One region of the uncultured Halopseudomonas sp. genome, then DNA from elsewhere that is predicted to be linked to it. Evidence: predicted binding sites of a transcription regulator. Region 1 holds the regulator's gene; each other region holds the start of a gene.
The links. The regulator sigma-54, encoded in region 1, starts transcription at its own class of promoters, with help from an activator protein. The targets are predictions, from matches to a motif close to ANTGGCATNNANNTTGCTNT.
Positions count from the first base shown of each region.

Region 2: the regulator sigma-54 is predicted to act here: its motif matches at 4,736-4,755, upstream of nirB (nitrite reductase large subunit NirB).
Region 3: the regulator sigma-54 is predicted to act here: its motif matches at 5,002-5,021, upstream of glnA (glutamate--ammonia ligase).

Region 1 is NZ_CAXBOV010000009.1:21,938-29,522, forward strand. Features, by position in the region: gene AAC076_RS06190 (ABC transporter ATP-binding protein) at 1-198, opposite strand, end outside; gene AAC076_RS06195 (KpsF/GutQ family sugar-phosphate isomerase) at 432-1,403, shown strand; gene AAC076_RS06200 (HAD hydrolase family protein) at 1,421-1,945, shown strand; gene lptC (LPS export ABC transporter periplasmic protein LptC) at 1,945-2,523, shown strand; gene lptA (lipopolysaccharide transport periplasmic protein LptA) at 2,510-3,040, shown strand; gene lptB (LPS export ABC transporter ATP-binding protein) at 3,052-3,792, shown strand; gene AAC076_RS06220 (RNA polymerase factor sigma-54) at 3,876-5,375, shown strand; gene raiA (ribosome-associated translation inhibitor RaiA) at 5,467-5,775, shown strand; gene ptsN (PTS IIA-like nitrogen regulatory protein PtsN) at 5,796-6,251, shown strand; gene rapZ (RNase adapter RapZ) at 6,257-7,111, shown strand; gene AAC076_RS06240 (HPr family phosphocarrier protein) at 7,114-7,386, shown strand; gene pmbA (metalloprotease PmbA) at 7,438-7,585, opposite strand, start outside.
Region 2 is NZ_CAXBOV010000008.1:93,489-101,073, reverse strand. Features, by position in the region: gene AAC076_RS05920 (YajD family HNH nuclease) at 1-44, opposite strand, end outside; gene AAC076_RS05915 (GGDEF domain-containing protein) at 103-1,287, opposite strand; gene nirD (nitrite reductase small subunit NirD) at 1,582-1,959, opposite strand; gene nirB (nitrite reductase large subunit NirB) at 1,959-4,517, opposite strand; gene greB (transcription elongation factor GreB) at 4,998-5,471, shown strand; gene AAC076_RS05895 (FtsX-like permease family protein) at 5,468-7,585, opposite strand, start outside.
Region 3 is NZ_CAXBOV010000011.1:63,299-70,883, forward strand. Features, by position in the region: gene ntrC (nitrogen regulation protein NR(I)) at 1-1,314, opposite strand, end outside; gene glnL (nitrogen regulation protein NR(II)) at 1,301-2,398, opposite strand; gene AAC076_RS07705 (DUF4124 domain-containing protein) at 2,748-3,377, opposite strand; gene glnA (glutamate--ammonia ligase) at 3,507-4,910, opposite strand; gene typA (translational GTPase TypA) at 5,346-7,154, shown strand; gene AAC076_RS07720 (glutamine synthetase III) at 7,559-7,585, shown strand, end outside.

The DNA of each region.
Region 1 (7,585 bases):
CAGTACCTGGCCGCTTTCCGGTTTCAACTGCGCACCAATCAACCTCAACAGGGTCGTCTTGCCGCACCCGGAGGGCCCCATGATACCCGTCACCTTGCCACGCGGAATACGAATATCCACACCATCGAAGATGATGCGCCCGCTGCGCTTGAAGGTGACCTGCTTAAGGTCAACGATGAACTCTGAATCGTCGGTCATAAAAAAATCGGGCTTCCTGGCTGCCGGCACAAAGCGGGCAAATTGAACGCGTTAATATAACAGTTCGGAGTATCCAGCCCAAGTAAGGGCTGAACAATTAAACCACGGCGCAATATCCACCAACACATTGCCGGCCCGGCACGACCTCGAAAGCCGCACTGGAGCCGCGAACGGATGAGTTAACGCCAACAAGCGGCTATACTCCTGGACCTGTTTACAGATGAAGTGTGCATATGCCTGAATTTGATTTTACAGCCTCCGCGCGGCGCAGTATCGAGATGGAACGTGACGCGGTTCACAGCCTGCTGGAACGTCTTGATGACGACTTCGTAAAGGCATGCCAAGCCTTGCTGGCATGCACCGGACGCATTGTGGTGACCGGCATGGGCAAGTCGGGACACATAGGCAAAAAGATAGCAGCTACCCTGGCCAGCACTGGCTCCCCGGCTTTTTTTGTACATCCGGGCGAGGCCAGCCACGGCGACATGGGCATGATTACCCGGCAGGACGTGGTCATTGCCTTGTCCAACTCGGGCAACACAGCCGAAGTAGTCACACTACTGCCATTGCTCAAGCGTCTTGGCGTGCCGCTGATCAGCATTACCGGCAATCCGGAATCAGTCATGGCCAAAGCTGCCTTGGCCAACCTGCATACCGGTGTTGCCCAGGAAGCCTGTCCGCTAAATCTGGCACCCACATCCAGCACGACTACCGCATTGGTCATGGGCGACGCTCTGGCTATCGCCCTACTTGAAGCCCGCGGTTTCAGCGCCGAGGATTTTGCCTTTTCTCACCCTGGCGGCACACTCGGACGCCGACTGCTGCTATTGGTGGACGACATCATGCATGGCGGGGAGCGTATGCCCATGGTCGCCCCGGAGACGTCCCTGCGCGACGCACTGCTGGAAATGACCCGCAAGGGTCTGGGCCTGACTGGCGTATCGGACCAGCAAGGCCGACTTGCCGGGATATTCACCGATGGCGACCTGCGTCGCACGCTGGACCAGAATCTGGATATCCATACCTCCAGCATTGCCCTGGTGATGACGCCGCAATGCAAGACCGTAAGCCAGGGCGCCCTCGCCGCCGAGGCGTTGAAAATCATGGAGGACGCCAAGATCAATGGCCTTTTCGTGATCGACCAGGATGGACGCCCGGTGGGCGCACTTAATATGCATGATTTACTGCGCGCGGGGGTGGTATGAACCCATCAACAACCGGCATGGATACAGACCTTGGCCGCCGTGCAGCGGGCATTCGGCTGGCGATCTTTGATGTCGACGGCGTGCTGACTGACGGCAAGCTGTTCTTCATGCCGGACGGTACCGAGTTCAAGTCCTTCAACACTCTGGATGGTCATGGCATCAAGATGCTGATGGCATCAGGGGTGGAAGTGGCGATTATCAGTGGTCGCAAGTCACCGCTGGTGGAGAAGCGGGCAGCTAATCTGGGGATCAAGCACCTGATCCAGGGCCGCGAGGACAAGCTCAACGCACTGTCCGAGCTACGCGCGATACTGCCTTTCGAGCTCGAGCAGATCGCCTTTCTCGGTGATGATTTGCCAGACCTTCCGGTCATGCGCCGCGTCGGGCTGGGTGTGGCCGTGGCCACGGCTGACAGTTTTGTGCGCGAGCATGCCCACTGCGTCACCGGGGCTGCTGGTGGTGCTGGGGCCGCCCGAGAATTCTGTGAAATGATCATGGCCGCACAGGGCACGCTGGACAAGACACGCGAGGCTTATCTCTGATGATTGCCATCCCGCGCTACTTACGCACTGCAGGGCTTGTAGGACTGACAGTAGCCCTGGCACTGGCCGTAGGGTATTTCAATATTCGTCCTTCCTCCTTCGACCAGGAGATACTGGTGACTGATCCTCTGCAACCGGACTTTTTCATGGAAAACACGCAGATCCTCATGTTCAACGAACAGGGAACACCTGCATACCAGTTGCGCAGCGCCCGGGCGACACATCAACGCACTGATGACAGCACGCAGTTGGAGCAACCGAATCTGTTGTACTATCGCCCTGGCGAAGAGCATCCATGGCTGCTTCGGGCACAACAGGGCTCGGTGACCAAAGGCGGAGATCAGGTCGACCTGATGAACGATGTGCTGCTGCAGCGTCAGGATCCGAACGACCCATCAAGACGCATGACAACGCAGGCCCTGACCCTGTTTCCCGAGCGTGATTATGCCGAAACGGCACAAAGCGTTAGAATCGAGAACGCTGGCAGCGTGACAACCGCTGACGGCATGCAGGTTTTTCTAGATGACGGCCGCCTGGAGCTGCTGTCCAACGTACGAGGTCAGCATGAGCTGCAATAAATTCCTGTCTGTGGCTGCACTGCTAATGGTTGCCAGCCTGCCGGCAGTGGCATTACCCCAGGACAGCAACCAGCCGATCCGTATCCAGGCCAACAGCGCCTCGCTGGACGAGCGTCGCAACACCGCTGTCTACCGAGGTAACGTCATCATTACCCAGGGCAGCATGCGCCTCACCGGAAACCAGGTCACGCTGGCTACCGACAGTGACGGCGCAGTGAGCAAGATAACCAGTGTGGGAAGCCCGGCAACCTACGCCCAGACCCCGGGTCCGAACGATGGCGAAGTGAACGCCCGTGCCCAGACCATCGAATACTTCGCCGATAGCGAACGAATAGTGTTGATTGACCGTGCACGCCTGGAACAGCGCGGCAACACCTTTCAGGGCGACTACGTCAGCTATGACATCAACAAACAGATTGTGGATGCTGGGCGCCCGACAGCGGGCGGCTCGGGTGATCCGGGACGCATCGAAATAGTGATTCAGCCACGCCAGCGCGATGAAGCGGCCAATCCATGACCGGATCCTCCATGACCGAATCTGCTGCAACCATTCTCGAAGCGCGCCATCTGGCCAAGGCCTACAAGGCGCGAAAGGTCGTTGAAGATGTCTCCATCTCTATCCGCAGCGGCGAAGTAGTCGGATTGCTGGGCCCCAATGGCGCGGGCAAGACCACCTGTTTCTATATGATTGTTGGGCTGGTGAAGGCCGATAATGGCCACATACTGGTCGATGGTTTCGACGTGACGCATCTGCCTATGCACGGTCGCGCCCGCCAGGGCATCGGCTACCTCCCCCAGGAGGCATCCATCTTCCGCAAACTGAGCGTCGCCGACAACATCATGGCGATACTGCAGACTCGCAAGGATCTGGACCGCAAGGGCCGGCTCGACAAGCTGAGCTCCTTGATGCACGAATTTCATATCCACCACCTTGCCGACAGCAAGGGCATGAGTCTGTCCGGCGGAGAGCGCCGCCGTGCAGAGATTGCGCGCGCACTGGCAAGCGATCCAAAATTCATACTGCTCGATGAACCCTTTGCCGGTGTGGATCCCATATCGGTAAACGATATAAAACAGATCATCCAGCATCTCAGGGACAAAGGCATCGGTGTACTGATCACCGACCACAACGTGCGCGAGACCCTCGACATCTGCGACAAGGCTTATATTGTCAGCGACGGCCACATCATTGCCGAGGGTAACGCACAGGCTGTACTCGACAATCAGCTGGTCAAGGATGTGTATCTGGGCCATGAGTTCCGGCTATAAAATCAGGCCCAATTCAGGCATGCTAGATTCAGGCCAGCCAAGAACCAACGCCAGTAACAGCGCATAAGGTAATACGTCCGATAATGAAACCTACGCTCGTCCTCAAGATGGGGCAGCAGCTGACGATGACGCCGCAGCTGCAGCAGGCCATCAGATTGCTCCAACTATCGAGTCTCGACCTCCAGCAGGAAGTCCAGGAGGCTCTGGAAGCCAATCCCATGCTGGAAATGGCTGACGAGGGCGACGACGATCATGGCAGCTCCGGGACCGATGGCGCCGACAATGACGAAGCGCCCGCTGTCTCTGTACCCGAACCCGTTGAAATGGATGCTATTGATCAACATTCACAGGCCGCCGAAGAAGGCAACTGGAATGAACAGATCCCCAGCGAGCTGCCCGTCGATACCCAGTGGGAAGACGTCTATCAGACCTCAGCAAGCTCACTACCCAGCGGCGATGATGACGACTGGGATTTCACGTCCCGCACCGGTACCGGCGAAACCCTGCAAAGCCATCTGGAGTGGCAACTGAACCTGATTCCGCTTTCGGAAACCGATCAGCTGATAGCGCTCTCGATTATTGATGCAATCAATGCTGATGGTTACCTTGAAGAGCCCCTGGAGGAGATCCTTGCCTCCATCGATCCAGAACGCGAAGTCGAGCTCGACGAAGTTGAAATGGTGCTGCACCGGATTCAGCAGTTCGAGCCAGTAGGTGTAGGTGCGCGGGATCTGAGTGAATGCCTGTTGCTGCAACTCCGCCAACTGCCACCCGATACTCCCCTGCTGGAGCAGGCGCAAAAGGTTGTGCGTGATCATCTGGGCCTGCTCGGCAGTCGCGACTTCAGTCAGTTGATGCGTCGCACACGCCTGAAAGAGGACCAACTGGGTCGCGTCATCGCGCTCATCCAGACGCTCAATCCCCGCCCAGGCTCGGAAATAGCCTCGGGTGAACCCGAATATGTGATTCCCGACGTGATCGTCCGCCGCGACAGCAACCGCTGGATTGTCGAACTCAACCAGGAATCCGTTCCCAAGATCCGTGTCAACAGTCAGTACGCCTCCATGGTACGGCGCGCCGACTCCAGCTCGGACAACACCTACCTGCGTAATAACCTGCAGGAAGCACGCTGGTTCATCAAGAGCCTGCAAAGCCGCAATGAAACACTGATGAAGGTCGCGACCCAGATCGTCGAGCACCAGCGCGAGTTTCTCGAGTACGGCGAGGAGGCCATGAAGCCCCTGGTCCTGCACGATATTGCCGAAGCGGTAGGCATGCATGAATCAACCATCTCGCGGGTTACCACGCAGAAGTTCATGCACACACCACGGGGTATTTTCGAGCTCAAGTATTTTTTCTCGAGCCATGTCGGTACATCTGAGGGCGGCGAATTTTCATCTACGGCCATTCGGGCACTGATCAAAAAACTGGTCTCGACAGAAAACCCGAAGAAACCGTTGAGCGACAGCAAGATCGCTGGTTTACTGGAAGAGCAGGGAATTGATGTAGCCCGCCGTACTATCGCCAAGTACCGCGAATCGCTCAACATTGCTCCGTCAAGCGAGCGCAAGCGGATTGTCTGATCGGCGGGCCTGATACGCACAGTACAAGAGTGGGCACTATGGGGAACCGACTTCGTTTCCCTGTTTCATCAAGCCAATCAGGAGAAGTCATATGCAACTGAACCTAAGCGGTCATCAGCTCGACATTACCGATCCACTGCGCAATTACGTGAATGAGAAAATGTCCCGCCTGGAGCGACATTTCGACAAGATAACCAACGTCCAGGTCATACTCGAAGTCGAAAACTTCCGACAGAAAGCTGAAGCGATCCTGCATGTAGCCGGCGGTGAAGTAGTCGCCAACGCCGAGCATACAGACATGTACGCCGCAATCGACCTGATGACCGACAAGCTTGATCGGCAGCTGATAAAGCACAAGGAAAAGAACCTCAATCGCCAGCAAGGCGTCAACGACCGCTAAGGCAACCGTAGCCAAAACCCATGCAAATTGATCACATACTGACCCCCCAGCGCACCTTTGCCGGCGTGCAGGGGGGCTCCAAGAAAAAGATGCTCGAACTGATCGGCAAGATGATTGCCCAGCACAGCCATCTTGATCCAGACAGCATTTATCAGAACCTGATAGCCCGGGAGAAGCTCGGCTCGACAGGATTTGGTAATGGCATAGCCATACCCCACTGTCGCCTGGAGGATTGCCACAAGCCGGTAGGCGCCCTCTTCCAACTGCAATCGAAAATCGATTTCGACGCACTGGACGGAGAGCCTGTCGATCTTATTTTCGTGCTGCTGGTTCCCCAGGAAGCCACCGAACAACATCTGCAGATTCTCAAGATGCTCGCCGAAAAGCTCGACCAGGCAAATCTGCGTGACTCCCTGCGCGAAGCAGATGATGCCGATACGTTGTATCGGATCATAACTTCAGACACGGGTACCTGAGCCCCATGCATCTGGTCGTCGTCAGTGGTCGCTCAGGATCAGGCAAAAGCACAGCGTTGCATCTGCTTGAAGATAACGGATTTTATTGCATTGATAACCTGCCGGCAGGGCTTTTGCCGGACCTGGCGCGCCAGGCGAACGACGCTGGCATGCAATTACCCAAAGTCGCCATAAGTATCGATGCGAGGAATCTGCGCAGTGATCTGCAGCGGTTTCCCGAATTGCTGGCGCAGGTGCGCAACAGCGGCATTACCTGTGATGTGATTTTTCTCGCAGCCACCGACGAAGTACTGATAAAGCGTTTTTCAGAAACCCGTCGCAAGCACCCTCTCACTGACCAGAGCCACTCCCTGGCTGAGGCCATTGCGGCTGAGCTGAGATTGCTCGAGCCCATTATCGACCTGGCCAACCTCAAGATCGACACCAGTCATCTCAACCTCTATCAGTTGCGCGACACCCTCAAGCAACGCTTGCTGGGAAGTCAGGGCAGCACGCCGTCGGTTCTTATCCAGTCTTTCGGCTTCAAACGGGGCGTGCCGGTGGATGCGGACCTGGTATTTGATGTGCGCTGCCTGCCCAACCCTTACTGGAAGCCCGAACTGAGGCAATTCTCCGGCAAGGATCAGCCTGTTCGCGACTTTCTTGATGCACAGCCGGATGTGCAGGAGATGTACCAGGATATACGTGCGTTTCTGGACAAATGGCTACCCCGATATGCAGCAGGCGAACGCAGCTACATGACCATCGCCATCGGCTGTACTGGCGGCCATCATCGCTCGGTCTACATAGCCGAGCGCCTTCTGCTGGATCTCGGCAACAAGACCGCCAACATGCTTATTCGCCATCGGGATGTGCCCTGACCATGCTCACCAGGCGCACGCTGATCATCAACAAGCTTGGCCTGCATGCCCGAGCAGCGGCCAAGTTCGTTGGCGTAGCCAACCAGCACGGTTGCGAGGTCCGCATCGGCACGACGGAAGACAAGCAGGTCAACGGCAAAAGCATCATGCAGGTCATGATGCTGGCTGCCGGCAAGGGCAGCGAAGTGTGCATCACCTGCGAGGGCGAAGATGCCGAACAGGCGATGCATGAGCTACTGGCGTTAATTGAGGATTATTTCGAAGAGGGGGAATAAACCCCTCGGCCAGATCAGACCTGGATCCACACTTCGGATTTCAGGCCGCCCTTACTCACCGCCCACCGTCATTCCGTCAACCAGCCAGCTTCCGGTCAGGTTGTTGCCGCGGCGCTCGATGTCGGAGCCCACACAACGCAGGTTGGCGAACATATCCTTCAGATTGCCGGCAATGGTCACTTCCTGCACCGGATGCTGA
Region 2 (7,585 bases), on a different contig from region 1:
TTGTCCAGACGGGCAGTGGCAGGTGACGTCTTGCTGGTGCTCATGGCGGGTACCTTGCTGTATTGATGAAACAATACTAGCGCAGTTCATGGGCAGCTGTACTCAGTCCTCAAGATTAGGCGGACTTGCCATATCTGCTGGATTGATAGCGCTGCAGCAGACCACCTGGTTCCTGCCGTTTCCCTTGGCTGCATAAAGAGCGCGGTCCGCCCGCGCCAGCGTTTCGTCGGTACTTTCCTCGGGGAATGCCTCCGCCACGCCGATAGATACGCTTATGCTGAAGTCGCTGGGTAGCCCTTTGAAACGTAACTCTTTAATTGCTTGGCAGAGTCTCTCCGACTTTATGCGTGCTCCGGTCAGGGCGGTTTGTGGCAGAACCAGCAGAAACTCCTCTCCGCCATAGCGCCCGAAACTGTCGATGGCTCGCAGCTCGCCGACGACTGCTTTGGCTAGCTCACGGAGGATTTCGTCACCGGCCTGGTGTCCGTAGGTGTCGTTGACCTCCTTAAAGTGATCAACGTCCATGATGCCCAGGCTGAAGGCTGCAGGGCTGCGACGACATCGGTTGGACTCGTCCGAGAGCGCCTGAACGATACGCCGACGATTGTAGACACCGGTCAGCTCGTCAATATTGACCAGTTGCTGAATACGCTCCATGGCCTCTTTGAGTTCATGGTTACGCTGTCTTACCTTGTCGCGCAGGCCGCTGATGAAGCCGCCGATCAGAGCTACCTCGGCTAGCACCATAACAAAGACGAATATCTGTACCAGCTCCAGACTGGGCTCCAGGACCTGGGGTCGCCACTGCCACAAGGCCAGATGCAGAAAGCAATACTGGACAAAGAAAATAACACTCACCCAGACAAAATCCCTGACCTTGAGAGCCAGAATTCCGTAGAGCAACGGGACTACCGTGATAAGCAGGAAAATCGCCCGGGCCTGACCGGCTTCCAGGAAGAACATCAGCCAGAGCGCAGGCCATTGGCTGAGGGTGATCTGCAACATGGTCATGCTCGGATCACGAAGTTTCAGATTGAGATTCAGATGAATGACGATCCAGATCAGGCCGTTGACCACCAGACTGAACAGCAGAAAGTGAATGGCGATCTCTAACGGAACCAGACCCTGGTAGGCAAACAGCAGAACCACGAGGAATGTAGCCAGGTATGTGGTGAATGACATACCCAGTCGGCGTTTACGCAGAGTCTGATCAGCACGGGTGCCGGCGCCTGAGGCATCTTTGCCGGGGGTGTGGTCGGGGCCACTGTCAGGTGGGGCAATGTCCATTGATGTGTCCCATTCTTATTGTTTTTTTTTTGCATGGTCGATGACGTATGTGTCTCGACAGCAAGTCAGGCGATGCTAATCCTTTTCTGGGCAAATGATAACCACCGCCTTCAACATATGTGCGACGGTTCCGCTTCGGTGAATTATTGGAGGGTGGTTGGCGATACGCAGGGGCCGGAAAATTGGTTGCAGGGCAGCGAAGAACGCCTGGGCAGGTTGGCCCAGGTCGTAGGCGAGCTCGAGTTCTTCTCGATAGCGCTTGAGCGCTTGGGGATCCAGCTGAGGGAGGGCCTGTCAGGGCGTGATCTGAATCTCGACGGTGTCACTGCTGATTCGAGCCGGCCACACTCTTAGTTGCTGTTCCGGATACTCCAGGCAAGCGCCGTCTTCCAGACGAAAATGCTGCTTGTACAGGGGGGAGGCGATTACCAGCGCGCCATTGAGATGGCCGACGATACCCCGGCCAATCACATTGGCGCCTGACTTGGGGTCACAATTTTCCAGCGCAAATACCTGCTCACCCTGATCGGTGCGCGGCAGATAAAAAAGGGCGATCTGGTTACCGTCCAGCCAGGCGACGACCCCCGAGTTGGCGACCAGATCGGTTCGGCTGCACACGGCCAGCCATTGGCCTGCGTAAGATGCTGTTTTAATGCTGCTGGTTTGTGTCATCAGATAACCTCCTCGGTGACGGGTATCAGGTGCAGTTCGGAGGCCATGGCTGGTCTGTTCTGACCGCGTTCCTTGACGAAGTGGATATCTGGATCGCCGCGCTCATCGTTGACGAAGGTACGAAAGCGCTTGAGCTTCTCTGGATCTTTCAGGGCGTTGGCCCATTCGCATTCATAGCGGTCGATCACCAGTTGCATCTGCGTCTCGAGCTCTGTGGCCAGGCCCAGGCTGTCTTCAATGATCACATCCTTGAGATAGTCGAGCCCGCCCTCCAGACTTTCGCGCCACACGGAGGTGCGTTGCAGGCGGTCGGCGGTACGCGCGTAGAACATCAGGTAGCGATCGATATAGCGAATCAGGGTCGCGTCATCCAGATCGGTGGCGAACAACTCCGCGTGGCGCGGACGCATGCCGCCGTTGCCCGACACATAAAGGTTCCAGCCGTTTTCCGTGGCGATAACGCCAATATCCTTGCTCTGTGCCTCGGCGCATTCGCGGGTACAGCCGGACACGCCGAACTTGATCTTGTGCGGGGAACGCAGCCCCTTGTAGCGGTCCTCCAGAACAATAGCCATGCCGACGCTGTCCTGCACACCGTAGCGGCACCAGGTGCTGCCGACGCAGGATTTTACCGTGCGCAGTGACTTGCCGTAGGCATGGCCGGTTTCGAATCCGGCATCGATCAGCTCGGACCAGATCTCCGGCAGCTCGTGTAATTGTGCGCCGAACAGGTCGATGCGTTGGCCACCGGTGATTTTGGTATAGAGGTCGTATTTCTTCGCTACCGCGCCGAGGGCAATCAACTTGTCGGGGGTAATCTCACCACCAGCCACACGGGGGACTACAGAATAGGTGCCGTTCTTCTGCATGTTGGCCATGAAAGTGTCGTTGGTATCCTGCAGGGGTATCAGCAATGGGTCGGTGATCGGTTCGTTCCAGCAGGAGGCGAGTATGGATGCCACAGCCGGCTTGCAGATATCGCATCCAGTGTGGCCGCGACCGTACCTGGTAAGGAGATCATCGAAGCGAGTAATGCCCTCGACTCGGACAATCCCGTAAAGCTCCTGTCGTGTATGGGCAAAATGCTCGCACAGGCTTTTGTCCACCTCGACACCACGGGCACTGAGTTCATGTTCAAACACCTGCTTGAGCAGGGCGCTGCAACCGCCGCAACCGGTGCCGGCCTTGGTGGTTGCCTTCAGTTCACCGAGATCGGTGCAGCCGGCATCTATCGAGCAGCAGATTGCACCCTTGCTGACGTTGTGGCAGGAGCAGATGGTTGCGGTGTCGGGCAGCGCGTCGGCACCCAATGTGGGTGCACCATCGCCTTGCGGCAGAATCAGGCTGGCTGGGTCCTTGGGTAGATCTATGCCGTTCTGACAGTACTGCAGCAGGGTGTCGTAGTAGCTATTGTCACCGACCAGCACGGCGCCCAACACCTTCTTGCCATCTGCGGAAACCACCAGTCGACGGTAGCTTGAGTTGGCTTCGTCGATGAAGCGGTAGCTCTTTGCGCCTTCTGTAGCCGCGTGGGCATCGCCAATCGAGCCGACATCAACGCCTAGCAACTTGAGCTTGGTTGACATGTCTGCGCCGGCAAAGGATTCATGGGGCTCATCTGTCAGTTGCAGGGCAAGATTGCGCGCCATGCTGTAGCCTGGCGCGACCAGGCCGAAACAGGTGCCGTTCCAGGCCGCGCATTCGCCGATGGCAAATATCGCATGATCACTGGTGCGGTAATCGTTGTCGATTGCAATGCCGCCACGCGGACCAAGCTCAAGGCCGGCGTTGCGCCCCAGCGTGTCCTGTGGGCGAATGCCCGCGGAGAAAACGATCAGGTCGGTTTCCAGAAACTCGCCACCCTTGAAGTTCATACGGTAACGGTACTCATCGCCATTGACGATTTCTTCAGTAGCGCAGCCCAGGTGAACACCGACGCCCAGGGATTCGATCTGCGCCCGGAGTGCAGCGCCTCCCTGGTCATCCAGCTGCACCGGCATCAGACGTGGCGCAAACTCGACCACATGGGCTTCCAGCCCAAGGGACTTGAGCGCATTACCCGCCTCAAGACCCAGTAAGCCGCCTCCGACCACAACACCCCGACGCGCACCGGCAGCGGCTGCGCGGATCCCGTCGAGGTCTTCCAGAGTGCGATATACCAGACGAGAGTTGCCCTCGGCGCCAGTAATGGGGGGGACGAAGGGGTAGGAGCCGGTTGCGAGGATCAAACGATCATAGGTCTGACGTCCATTACCAGTGATCACTTCCTTGTGCTCGCGGTCGATATCCACCACCTGAACGCCAAGGTGCAGCTCCACACCATGGGTTGCATAGAGTTTGGAGTCACACAGGGCCAGGGATTCGGCGTCACGTCCACCAAAATACTCGGACAGATGGACCCGGTCGTAGGCACGATGATGTTCCTCGCCAAACACGTGCAGTTCGTAGCGGTCGAGAGCGCCGCGCTCGATCAACTGCTCGACACAGTGGTGACCGACCATGCCGTTGCCGATGATGACCAGGGTCTCCTTGCTGGCTGACTGTTTGCTGGAGCTCATAGCTTTTCCTCCGTCGGAGCCGTTGCCGTTGGCAAAGGCCCAAAACAAAAAAAAGCGCCTGAAGCTGCTGATCAGCTCCAGGCGCCTTTGCCTGATATTCATGGGTTGTTTACAGTGAGTGAGGGTCTGACTACGCTGCCAGGTTCACCATCCCGGTGAAGGCCGCCATTGACCGCCGGGTGAGTCTGGCCGGATAGTCGGCCAGGAATATCTCATCACGAGCAAGTTGTGTGCCATTTGACTTTTCTGTCGGCAATCGCGAATGACGACTCTGTCCTGTACATCTCTCAGGGCGAGGCATAGCAGGCCTCCGGGAGAATCAAGCGACTGCGCGGTCGCTCCGGACAATGGATATGAGTGCAGGGCTGTGACTGGTTGGATGAAGCGGATGCCTGGTCCATCAAGGTGCGCAGGGCGAAGCAATTCCCTTTTTTGGTGCGATCGCGGTTGCGGATCACCGGCAGAACAGAGGCGGACCCATTGACAACACGTCTGATAACGGTTGAAGGCTATGCGCGCTTGAAGGAAGAGCTGGATTACCTTTGGCGAGAGAAGAGGCCGGACACCACACGCAAGGTAACCTGGGCAGCTTCGCTCGGTGATCGCAGTGAAAATGCGGATTACCAGTACAACAAGAAGTTGCTCCGCGAAATCGACCGACGGGTGCGTTATTTACGCAAGCGTATCGAGGACCTGAAGGTTGTCGAGCACAGGGCCGAGCAGGACGGACGGGTTTTCTTCGGTGCCTGGGTGGAGGTTGAAAGCGATGATGGGGATGCGAGGCGCTTTCGCGTAGTGGGCTACGATGAAATCTTCGGCCGCAAGGATTACATCTCGATCGACTCGCCCATGGCGCGCGCCTTACTGGGCAAGTCGGTCGGGGATGAAGTGGTGGTGGTCACCCCCGAGGGCGAGATGGGTTGGGTTATCAATGCGATCGACTACACCGCCTAGCTCCCGCGGTTGATCAGGCGCATCGGACTTTCCCGCACCACAGCCCGGGTTCCCAGTGCACCTGCGACACCGATAAGAACTGCACCGCTCAAGGGCACCAACACCCAGAACAGATAATGCGGTGACCAGTCCAGATTCAGCGCGAAGCGATATAGTAGCCAGGTAATCAGCTCCGCAGCGACAATCGCCATAATGCCGGCCAGGGAACCCAGCAGGGCGAACTCCAGGCGGTTGGCCTGTCGCAGCAGCCCCTTGCGTGCCCCCAGCGTGCGTAGCAGAGCTCCCTCATAAAGACGACTATCCAGGGTCGATTGAAGCGCGGCGAACAACACCGTAAAGCCTGCCAGCAGGACAAATACCATGACGTACTCCACCGCCAGCGTGACCTGGGCGAGAATATCGCGAATCTGTTTGAGCAGCGCCTCGACTTCCAGCAAGGTCATGGCCGGGAAGGCCCTTGCCAGATCGCGCAGCTCTGCGCGTTTTTCCGTTGGCAGACTGAAGCTGGTGAGCAAGGTTGCTGGCATAGAGTCCAGGCTGCCGGGTGAGAAGATAACGTAGAAGTTGGGGGTAAAGTTGTCCCAGTTTACTTCCCGAATATTCCGCACGCGGGCATCCAGCACCTGACCCGCAATCACGAAGCTCAGCACATCACCCACTTCTACGCCAAGGCTGTCGGCCAGACCCGATTCAATTGAGATCAACGACTCATCCTCGGGCAGCGGCTCCGGCCACCATTCGCCGGCCAGAAGGTTGTTGTCTGCGGCCATGGTGGCTGACCAGGTTAGGCTCAGGTCCCGGCTGATAGCACGCTCGCCCTGGCTTTCCTTGGTCACCAGCTCACGAACTGGCTGACCATTGATTTCGGTCAAACGCCCCGGAGTTACCGGGTATAGCGGGGCGCTAATCGCACCGATACGTTCCAGAGCCGCGGTGAATTCGGCCTGCTCGGCTGGCATGATATTCAGCGCGAAGTGGTTGGGGGTGTCCTCGGGTAGTTGCTGTTGCCAGGTATCGAGCAATTCAGTGCGCAGGATCAGAACCACCACCATCGACATCAATATAAGACCGAACGCAAGTATCTGGCCGGCGGCAGCAATAGGCTGCTTGAGAAGCTGGCCACTGCCCAGGCGCCAGGCAAGGCCGGCATTACGCAGCCGGTTGCCGGATACGCGCAGCAGCGCCCAGGCCACCAGACCCAGCAATAGCGCGGCAAGAGCGCCGCCGAAGACTACCGCGAGGGTTATGCGCAGATTCCCGGTGAACTGCCACATCAGCAGGCTCAATCCGCCTAGTGCCAGGCCGTAGATCAGCCAGCCACTGCTCGGAAGTGGCGCCAGATCGCGACGCAGCACCCGCAGCGGTGCTACCTGGCCCAGTCGTATAAGAGGGGGCAGGGCAAAGCCAGCCAGTGCGATCAGACCGGTAGCGCCGCCGACCAGTAGAGGTTTCAGGCCCACGCCCGGTAGATCCGGCGGTAGTAGTTCGCGCAATAGCTGCACCAGTCCCCATTGCATGACCCAGCCCAGAGCGAGCCCGATGAGCGTGGCAACCAGGCCAAGGCAGGCCAGCTGTATCAGAAAGATCGACATCACCCGGCGTCGGCTCGCGCCCAGGCAACGCAGCAACGCACTGGTATCGAAATGGCGCGTGGCGAATCGACTGGCAGACAGGGCTACAGCAACACCGGACAGTACAACGGCAGCAATGCTTGCCAGACCCAGAAACTGCGCAGCCCGATCCAGGGCGCTGCCGATCTGCTGGTTATCATCAGCCACAGTGGTCAGTTGTTGGTTGTCTTCAAGCTGCGGCCGCAACCAGTCGGCGTAGCCTTGCAGTGCTCCCTCGGGACCGCTCAGGAGCAGGCGGTAACGCACGCGACTACCCGGCTGGACTACGGCGGTTTCCTCAAGATCAGCCAGATTCATCAGCACACGCGGCGTCAGGCTGTAGAAATCTCCGGCCCTGTCGGGCTCGTAGGTCAGCATCGCACTGATGCTCATGCTGGCCATACCCACATCCAGCCTGTCGCCGGTCTTGAGGGCGAGCTGGGCGGCAAGCCGGGGTTCGATCCAGACTTCGCCGGGAGCTGGAATGGTATTGACGACGCGTTC
Region 3 (7,585 bases), on a different contig from region 1:
GGTGTGCTTGAGGGCGGTTTCGATCATGATGCGCTCGAAGGCGGGGACGGCTGTTTCCAGCAGGCTGGTGACGCCGCGGTCCAGTTCCTGGTCCGCCCAGATGCGCAAACTGTGCTCCCAATGACCATCCGCTGCACCGTCCTGGTGCTGTGTAAGCATTTCCGGGGGCAGGTCTTCAACCAGAACTTCGCGGCTGGATGCCATGACGGTGATCCAGCGGCAGGTGTTTTCCAGTTGGCGGACGTTACCGGGCCAGGGCAGGCTGCGCAGGTAGTCACGCGTCTGCGGCTTGAGCACCTTGGGTTCGACCGATAGCTCCTGGGCGGCGCGGGCGAGAAAGTGCTGGGCGAGTGCGGGAATGTCTTCGCGGCGTTCGGCCAGTTTTGGAATATGAATACGGATCACGTTCAGACGGTGGAACAGATCCTCGCGGAAATTGCCGGCCTGTACCAGATCCTCGAGGTTCTGGTGAGTGGCGGCGATGATGCGCACGTCCACCTTTATCGGCACATGACCACCGACACGATAGAACTCGCCATCAGCGAGTACGCGCAGCAGGCGAGTCTGGGTTTCGGCGGGCATATCGCCGATCTCGTCAAGAAACAGTGTGCCACCGTCGGCCTGTTCAAAGCGGCCTCGGCGCTGCACGGCGGCGCCAGTGAAGGCGCCTTTCTCATGGCCGAACAGTTCCGACTCCATCAGATCCTTGGGGATCGCCGCCATGTTCAGTGCTATAAACGGGTTACGTGACCGAGGACTGTGGCGGTGCAGCGCATGGGCAACCAGCTCCTTGCCGGTACCGGATTCGCCGTTGATCAGCACGGTAATATTGGAGTGGGACAGACGGCCGATGGCGCGGAAGACTTCCTGCATGGCCGGCGCTTCGCCAATGATTTCCGGTGTGCGTGCGTCGCTTACCTCTGGCCCCTGACCTTCCTGCTCGCGACTGTGGGCAAGGGCGCGACGGACCAGGGCAACGGCTTCATCCACGTCGAACGGTTTGGGCAGGTACTCGAAGGCGCCGCCCTGATAGGACGCGACGGCACTGTCCAGGTCGGAATGGGCTGTCATGATGATGACCGGCAATTTCGGCATCCGCTCACGCAGGGTGGAAAGCAACTCCAGGCCGCTGGTGCCAGGCATGCGTATATCGCTTATCAATACGTCCGGTTGTTCGCGCTGCAGGCGGGCGAGTGCGGCGTCGGCATTGTCGAAGCTGACTGACTCCATGCCCTCCTGCTGAAGAGCTTTTTCCAGGACCCAGCGTATCGAACGGTCGTCATCGACGATCCAGACGTTTTCAGTTCGGCTCATGGGTTTTGTCTCCGGGTACGGGTTCCAGTGGCAGGAACAAGGTAAATACGGTGCGGCCGGGTTTGCTTTCGCATTCAATCAGGCCCTGGTGTTGACTGATGATGTTCTGGGTAATGGACAGCCCCAGGCCGGTGCCTTCAGGCCGGCCGCTGACCATGGGGTAGAAAATGCTATCGAGTATCTCTGCGGGAATGCCGGGTCCGTTATCGATGATCTGCACCCGGCAGACCAGACGGTGCCTTACCTGTCCAATGGTGAACTGGCGCAACGCCCGCGTGCGCAAGGTGATGCGACCCTTTTGCAGACCACTGCGCTCGGCAATGGCTTGCATGGCGTTACGGACGATATTGAGCAGCGCCTGAATCAATTGCTCACGATCGGCCATGATTTCCGGAATGCTCGGATCGTAGTCACGGCGCAGAGTCAGCTCCCGCTGAGTCTCTGCCTCTACCAGGCTGTAGATCCGCTCGGTGATCTCGTGAATGTTAAGCGGTTGCAGGTGCGGTGGTCGGTAGGGTCCGAGCATGCGATCAACCAGATTGCGCAGTCTGTCTGCCTCCTCGATGATCACGTCGGTATAGTCTTTCAACGATTCTTCGGGGAGTTGACGCGCCAGTAATTGAGCTGCGCCCCGGATGCCGCCAAGCGGATTCTTGATCTCGTGGGCCAGACCGCGCACCAGAACCTTGGTTACTTCCTGCTTCGAGAGCTGCGCTTCTTCCTTGGTGATGCGCAGCAATCGGTCACGCGGGTGCAATTCAAGCAGTAGCCAGTGAGTATCGGCGCTGATTATCGGCGTTACCGAGTAGTCGACCATCAGGCTCTGCCCGTTGTTCAGGTCGAGCTGGGCTTCGCGCTTGGTAAAGGGGTTGCCGTCCAATACCGCGTTACGCAAGGATTCCAAGGCGGCGGCGTCGTCATTGAATAGTTCTCCGATCGGCTGCTGCGATACGCGTTGGCCGCTGACTTCCAGCAGTATTTCCGCAGCAGGATTCAGATACCGCAGACACAAACTGTCATCAAGCAGAAGCACCGCTGTAGTCAGGTTATCGAGTATCTGGCGTAGAAATCGGTCAGGCAGCATAAAAGGTCCCGTGGTTTGTGCAGACAGTTGCAAGAAGCGAACCAATACAGGGCGTTTATGCCGGATGCGACGGTGGTTTGATCCGGTGTTCGGTCGATCGCCCCTTCCTGCTTTGTTGTGTAGTCGTCTGTGCAGACGTACATCGCCCCTGGAATGGGCTTGGGAGGCAGGGAGTGCACCAGAAACGGGTGTCAGTGCGTATGGATGTCTGCCATGGTCGGCCTTGATCTCAGGGGGTCGACTCACGCATTTATGCACAAAATCCGACGCACCAGTAATCAGTATGCACTAATCTGGTGCGACGGGTCGCGATGGCATGGCTGGGTCGGGCACTATCGAGGTGCTGGACTCAGGGAGCCGGATTGCCTGCGGCTGGCACCTTTGGGGCCTGCGGAGCGCTATTGGCGCCAGTACGCCCGGGCTGCAGCACGGATGTGCGTTGCAGGTGTACGGTGATGCCCTGGCTACGCTGCACTTCTTCGCCCCGGGTGTTGGTCACGACCACGGCCACGGTATGCGAGCCTCTGTCTAGCTCAGTCAGTGTCAGGCGCTGGGTTGGTTGTCCATTACCGGCTACGGCCTCCTGCCGCATTTCACCATCCACATTTGCCCGCAGGATGTGACCAGGCGACAAGGGTGGTTCGGTGTTGATCGTCAGGGTGAGGTTGCCATCGTTGGCTCGTATTGCTTCATCGTTCTCGGGGCTGGCAATCTCCAGCGTGCGATAGCCATTACTTAGCTGGCCCGGTTGGTTGTTATTCTGATTTTGCGCGCTTTGCCGGTTTTCCGGCATCTGAGGCACTACCGATTCGAGCGTGTTGGTTGGTGGCAGGTCGATCTGGCGCGAGTCTGGATGGGGTTGGTCTGAATAGATCGTGTTGCCCTGCGCATCTGTCCAGGTGTAGATCTGGGCGTGGGCAAAGCCGGCCAGCGAGATGAGCAAGGCGCTCATTGCCCAGCACATGTGTGTTCGCAGCATGATGGTCACTCCTGTGAGTCGAGCTTTTAGCCTTGCACCTAGGCGCTGATCTGGCAAGGTCTGGCGGACGGGCGAAAAAAAAGGGTGCCTGAAAGGCACCCTTTTTTGACCGCAGTTACGTAACCGGGTTCAGACGCTGTAATACAGATCGTACTCGAGCGGGTGAACGAAAGTACGTACTTTTATTTCTTCAGCCGCCTTGAGTTCGATGTAGGCATCGATCAGGTCGTCGGTGAATACGCCGCCCTTGGTCAGATACTCACGGTCAGCGCTCAAGGACTCGAGTGCTTCTTTCAGGCTGCCACAGACCTGTGGGATCTGGCTCGCCTCTTCAGGCGGCAGGTCATACAGGTTCTTGTCGGCCGCATCGCCAGGGTGGATCTTGTTCTGGATGCCGTCCAGGCCAGCCATCAACAGTGCAGCGAAGCACAGGTAGGGGTTAGCTGCTGGATCAGGGAAGCGTGCCTCGATGCGACGTGCCTTCGGGCTGGAAACATACGGAATCCGGATGGATGCCGAACGGTTACGGGCTGAATAGGCCAGCATGACCGGCGCTTCGAAGCCAGGCACCAGACGCTTGTAGGAGTTGGTGGCCGGGTTGGTGAACGCGTTCAACGACTTGCCGTGCTTGATGATACCGCCAATGAAGAACAGGGCGGTGTCGGACAGGCCGGAATAGCCTTCGCCTGCGAAGGTGTTCTTGCCATCCTTGGAGATGGACATGTGCACGTGCATCCCGGAGCCGTTGTCGCCGTACAATGGCTTGGGCATGAAGGTGGCAGTCTTGCCGAATGCGTCGGCAACATTGTGCACGCAGTACTTCAGGGTCTGAACTTCGTCAGCCTTGGCTACAAGCGTGTTGAACATCACACCGATTTCGTTCTGGCCGGCGGTTGCAACTTCGTGGTGATGGACTTCGATGGTCAGACCCATTTCTTCCATGGCGTTACACATTGCAGTACGCACTTCATGGTCATGGTCGACCGGAGGCACGGGGAAATAACCGCCTTTAACTGCGGGACGGTGGCCCTTGTTGCCTGTTTCGAAGTCAGCGTCGGTGTTCCAGGAAGCCTGTTCGGAAATGATCTTGAACATCGAGCCGGAAATGTCGGATTTGAACTTCACTTCGTCAAAAACAAAGAATTCGGGTTCTGGACCAACAAATACCGCGTCACCAATACCGGTGGACTTCAGGTATTCCTCGGCGCGACGAGCGATGCTGCGTGGGTCGCGCTCGTAGCCCTGCATGGTGGAAGGCTCGATGATGTCGCAGACGATGATGACGGTGGGTTCTTCGGTGAAGGGATCCAGTACAGCGGTGCTGTCGTCAGGCATCAGGATCATGTCGGATGCTTCAATGCCTTTCCAGCCAGAGATGGACGAGCCGTCGAACATCTTGCCTTCTTCGAAAAAGTCATCGTTCACATCACGGGCGGGCATAGTCACGTGCTGCTGCTTGCCCTTGGTATCGGTGAAGCGCAGATCTACCCACTTCGCGTCAAATTCTTTAATCAGTTTAACTGTCTTCGACATGGTTTCCTCCAGAAGGACTCATTAACCGGGAATCTGGCCCGGGATAGCTAAATTCGAGCGGATTACATCCGCGCTCCGCTTGCTTTGTCTGGGAGCAAAAGATGTGCCATTTCAGAGCATGCGCTGAAAGGCCCGCACCATAAGCCTTACAGCCGGCTGAGAGAATTAGTGCACCCATTAAGTGCGCACTTATATAGCGCACAAAAACACTATATTGACCCATTTTGGTGCGTTACGGCCAGTAGCTGCAGGCTTGCCTGCTTCGCCCCTAGGTGGCGAGGTCTATAATGCTCTGCTTTGCCCCTTCTTGCACCCGCCAGGTTATAAAACACCCCTTTCGTACAAAAAACATACACTGTCACGCGCTGGTCTGTATAATACCCCCCTCTTTTTTCAGTTAGCCGGGCTGCCGCCTGGCCACCCAGGATGTCCATAGTGATCGAGAATCTCCGCAACATCGCCATCATCGCCCACGTTGACCACGGCAAGACTACGCTGGTCGACAAGCTTCTGCGCCAATCTGGCACCCTTGAGCGGAATGAGCTCGACACTGAGCGCTTGATGGACTCCAACGACCAGGAAAAAGAACGCGGCATTACTATTCTGGCCAAGAACACCGCCATTAACTGGCACGACCACCACATCAACATCGTAGACACCCCCGGCCACGCCGACTTTGGCGGCGAAGTAGAGCGCGTGATGTCGATGGTCGACTCAGTGCTGTTGCTGGTCGATGCGGTAGACGGGCCCATGCCGCAAACCCGATTCGTGACCCAGAAAGCCTTTCAGGCCGGCCTGCGTCCGATTGTGGTAGTCAACAAGGTTGACCGTCCCGGCGCGCGTCCGGATTGGGTTGTTGACCAGATGTTCGATCTGTTCGACAACCTCGGTGCTACCGAAGAACAGCTGGATTTTCCTATCGTGTTTGCTTCCGCGATCAACGGTATTGCCGGCCTGGCACATGATGACCTGGCCGAAGATCTGACGCCCCTGTTCCAGGCCATCGTCGATAATGTTCCGCCGCCGAACGTTGACCGTGAAGGTCCTTTTCAGATGCAGATTTCCGCACTGGACTACAACAGCTTCCTCGGTGTGATCGGTGTGGGTCGTATTGCACGTGGTCGGGTCAAGGCCAACACCCCTGTGATTGCTATCGATATCGATGGCAAGCGCCGCAATGGTCGCATCCTCAAGCTGATGGGTCACCATGGCCTGCACCGCATTGATGTGGATGAAGCTGCAGCCGGCGACATCGTTTGCGTCAGTGGTTTTGACCAGCTGTTCATCTCCGACACCCTGTGTGATCCGATGAACGTCGAAGCCATGACTCCGCTGTCCGTTGACGAGCCCACTGTGAGCATGACCTTCCAGGTCAATGACTCCCCGTTCTGCGGCAAGGAAGGCAAATTCGTTACCAGCCGGAACATCAAGGAGCGTCTGGACAAGGAGCTGCTGTACAACGTGGCTCTGCGTGTTGAAGAAGGCGACAGTGCCGACAAGTTCAAGGTCTCCGGTCGAGGCGAATTGCACCTGTCCGTATTGATTGAAACCATGCGCCGTGAAGGCTTTGAAATGGCCGTCGGCCGTCCTGAAGTCATCATCCGTGAAATCGATGGCGAGAAGCAGGAGCCCTTCGAGAACGTAACCATCGACCTGGAAGAGCAGCACCAGGGCGCGATGATGGAGCAGATGGGTCTGCGTAAGGGCGATCTGACCAATATGGTTCCGGATGGCAAGGGCCGTGTACGCCTGGAATACACCATCCCGGCGCGTGGCCTGATCGGCTTCCGCAACCAGTTCCTGACCCTGACTTCCGGCTCGGGCATCATCACCAGCATCTTCAGCCATTACGGGCCGATCAAGTCTGGCGAGATGTTTGGTCGCCAGAACGGCGTACTGGTGTCGGTTGCTACCGGCAAGGCGCTTACCTACTCCCTGGAAACCCTTCAGGCACGTGGCAAGCTGTTCCTTGGCCACGGCGACGAAGTGTATGAAGGCATGTTGGTCGGCATCAACAGCCGTGACAACGACATGGGCGTTAACCCGACCAAGGGCAAGAAGCTCGACAACATGCGCGCGTCCGGCAAGGACGAGACCATTGCCCTGGTACCACCAGTTCGCTTCACTCTGGAGCAGGCGCTGGAGTTCATCGAAGACGACGAACTGGCAGAAATCACGCCCAAGTCGATCCGTCTGCGCAAGAAGTTGCTCAGCGAGAACGAGCGTAAGCGCTCCAACAAGTAACAACGGTAAGCATCACGAAAAACCCGCCTCTCCGGCGGGTTTTTTTTGCCTGCTGCATGTGCTGGCCCGCTGGTGTCGACGCTGAAGGCCAGTAGGTCAGAACATACCCCAATCCTGCTCCTTTTTATGCCAGGCGGGCATATTCACCGGTCTGAGCGCACTCTTCTGGTACAGGCAGAGCGACTCCTGCGTCTGCCCAGATATCCTGTATTTTGCGGATGGGCCCCTAGATCCGCAACTTGAGCATGATGGTGTGGTTTTTGCTTGGATCAGGGGCTAGCAAAAAAATGATGACCTACTTCATGCGTTTCTCTGCTCAACCGATGCTGATGAAACTGAGCTACTCACTGGTGAAGGATGAACATCGCACAGGGTTAAAACAACCAGCACAAAAGGGAATGAAAATGAGTGGAAATGAATCTCGCCTATCA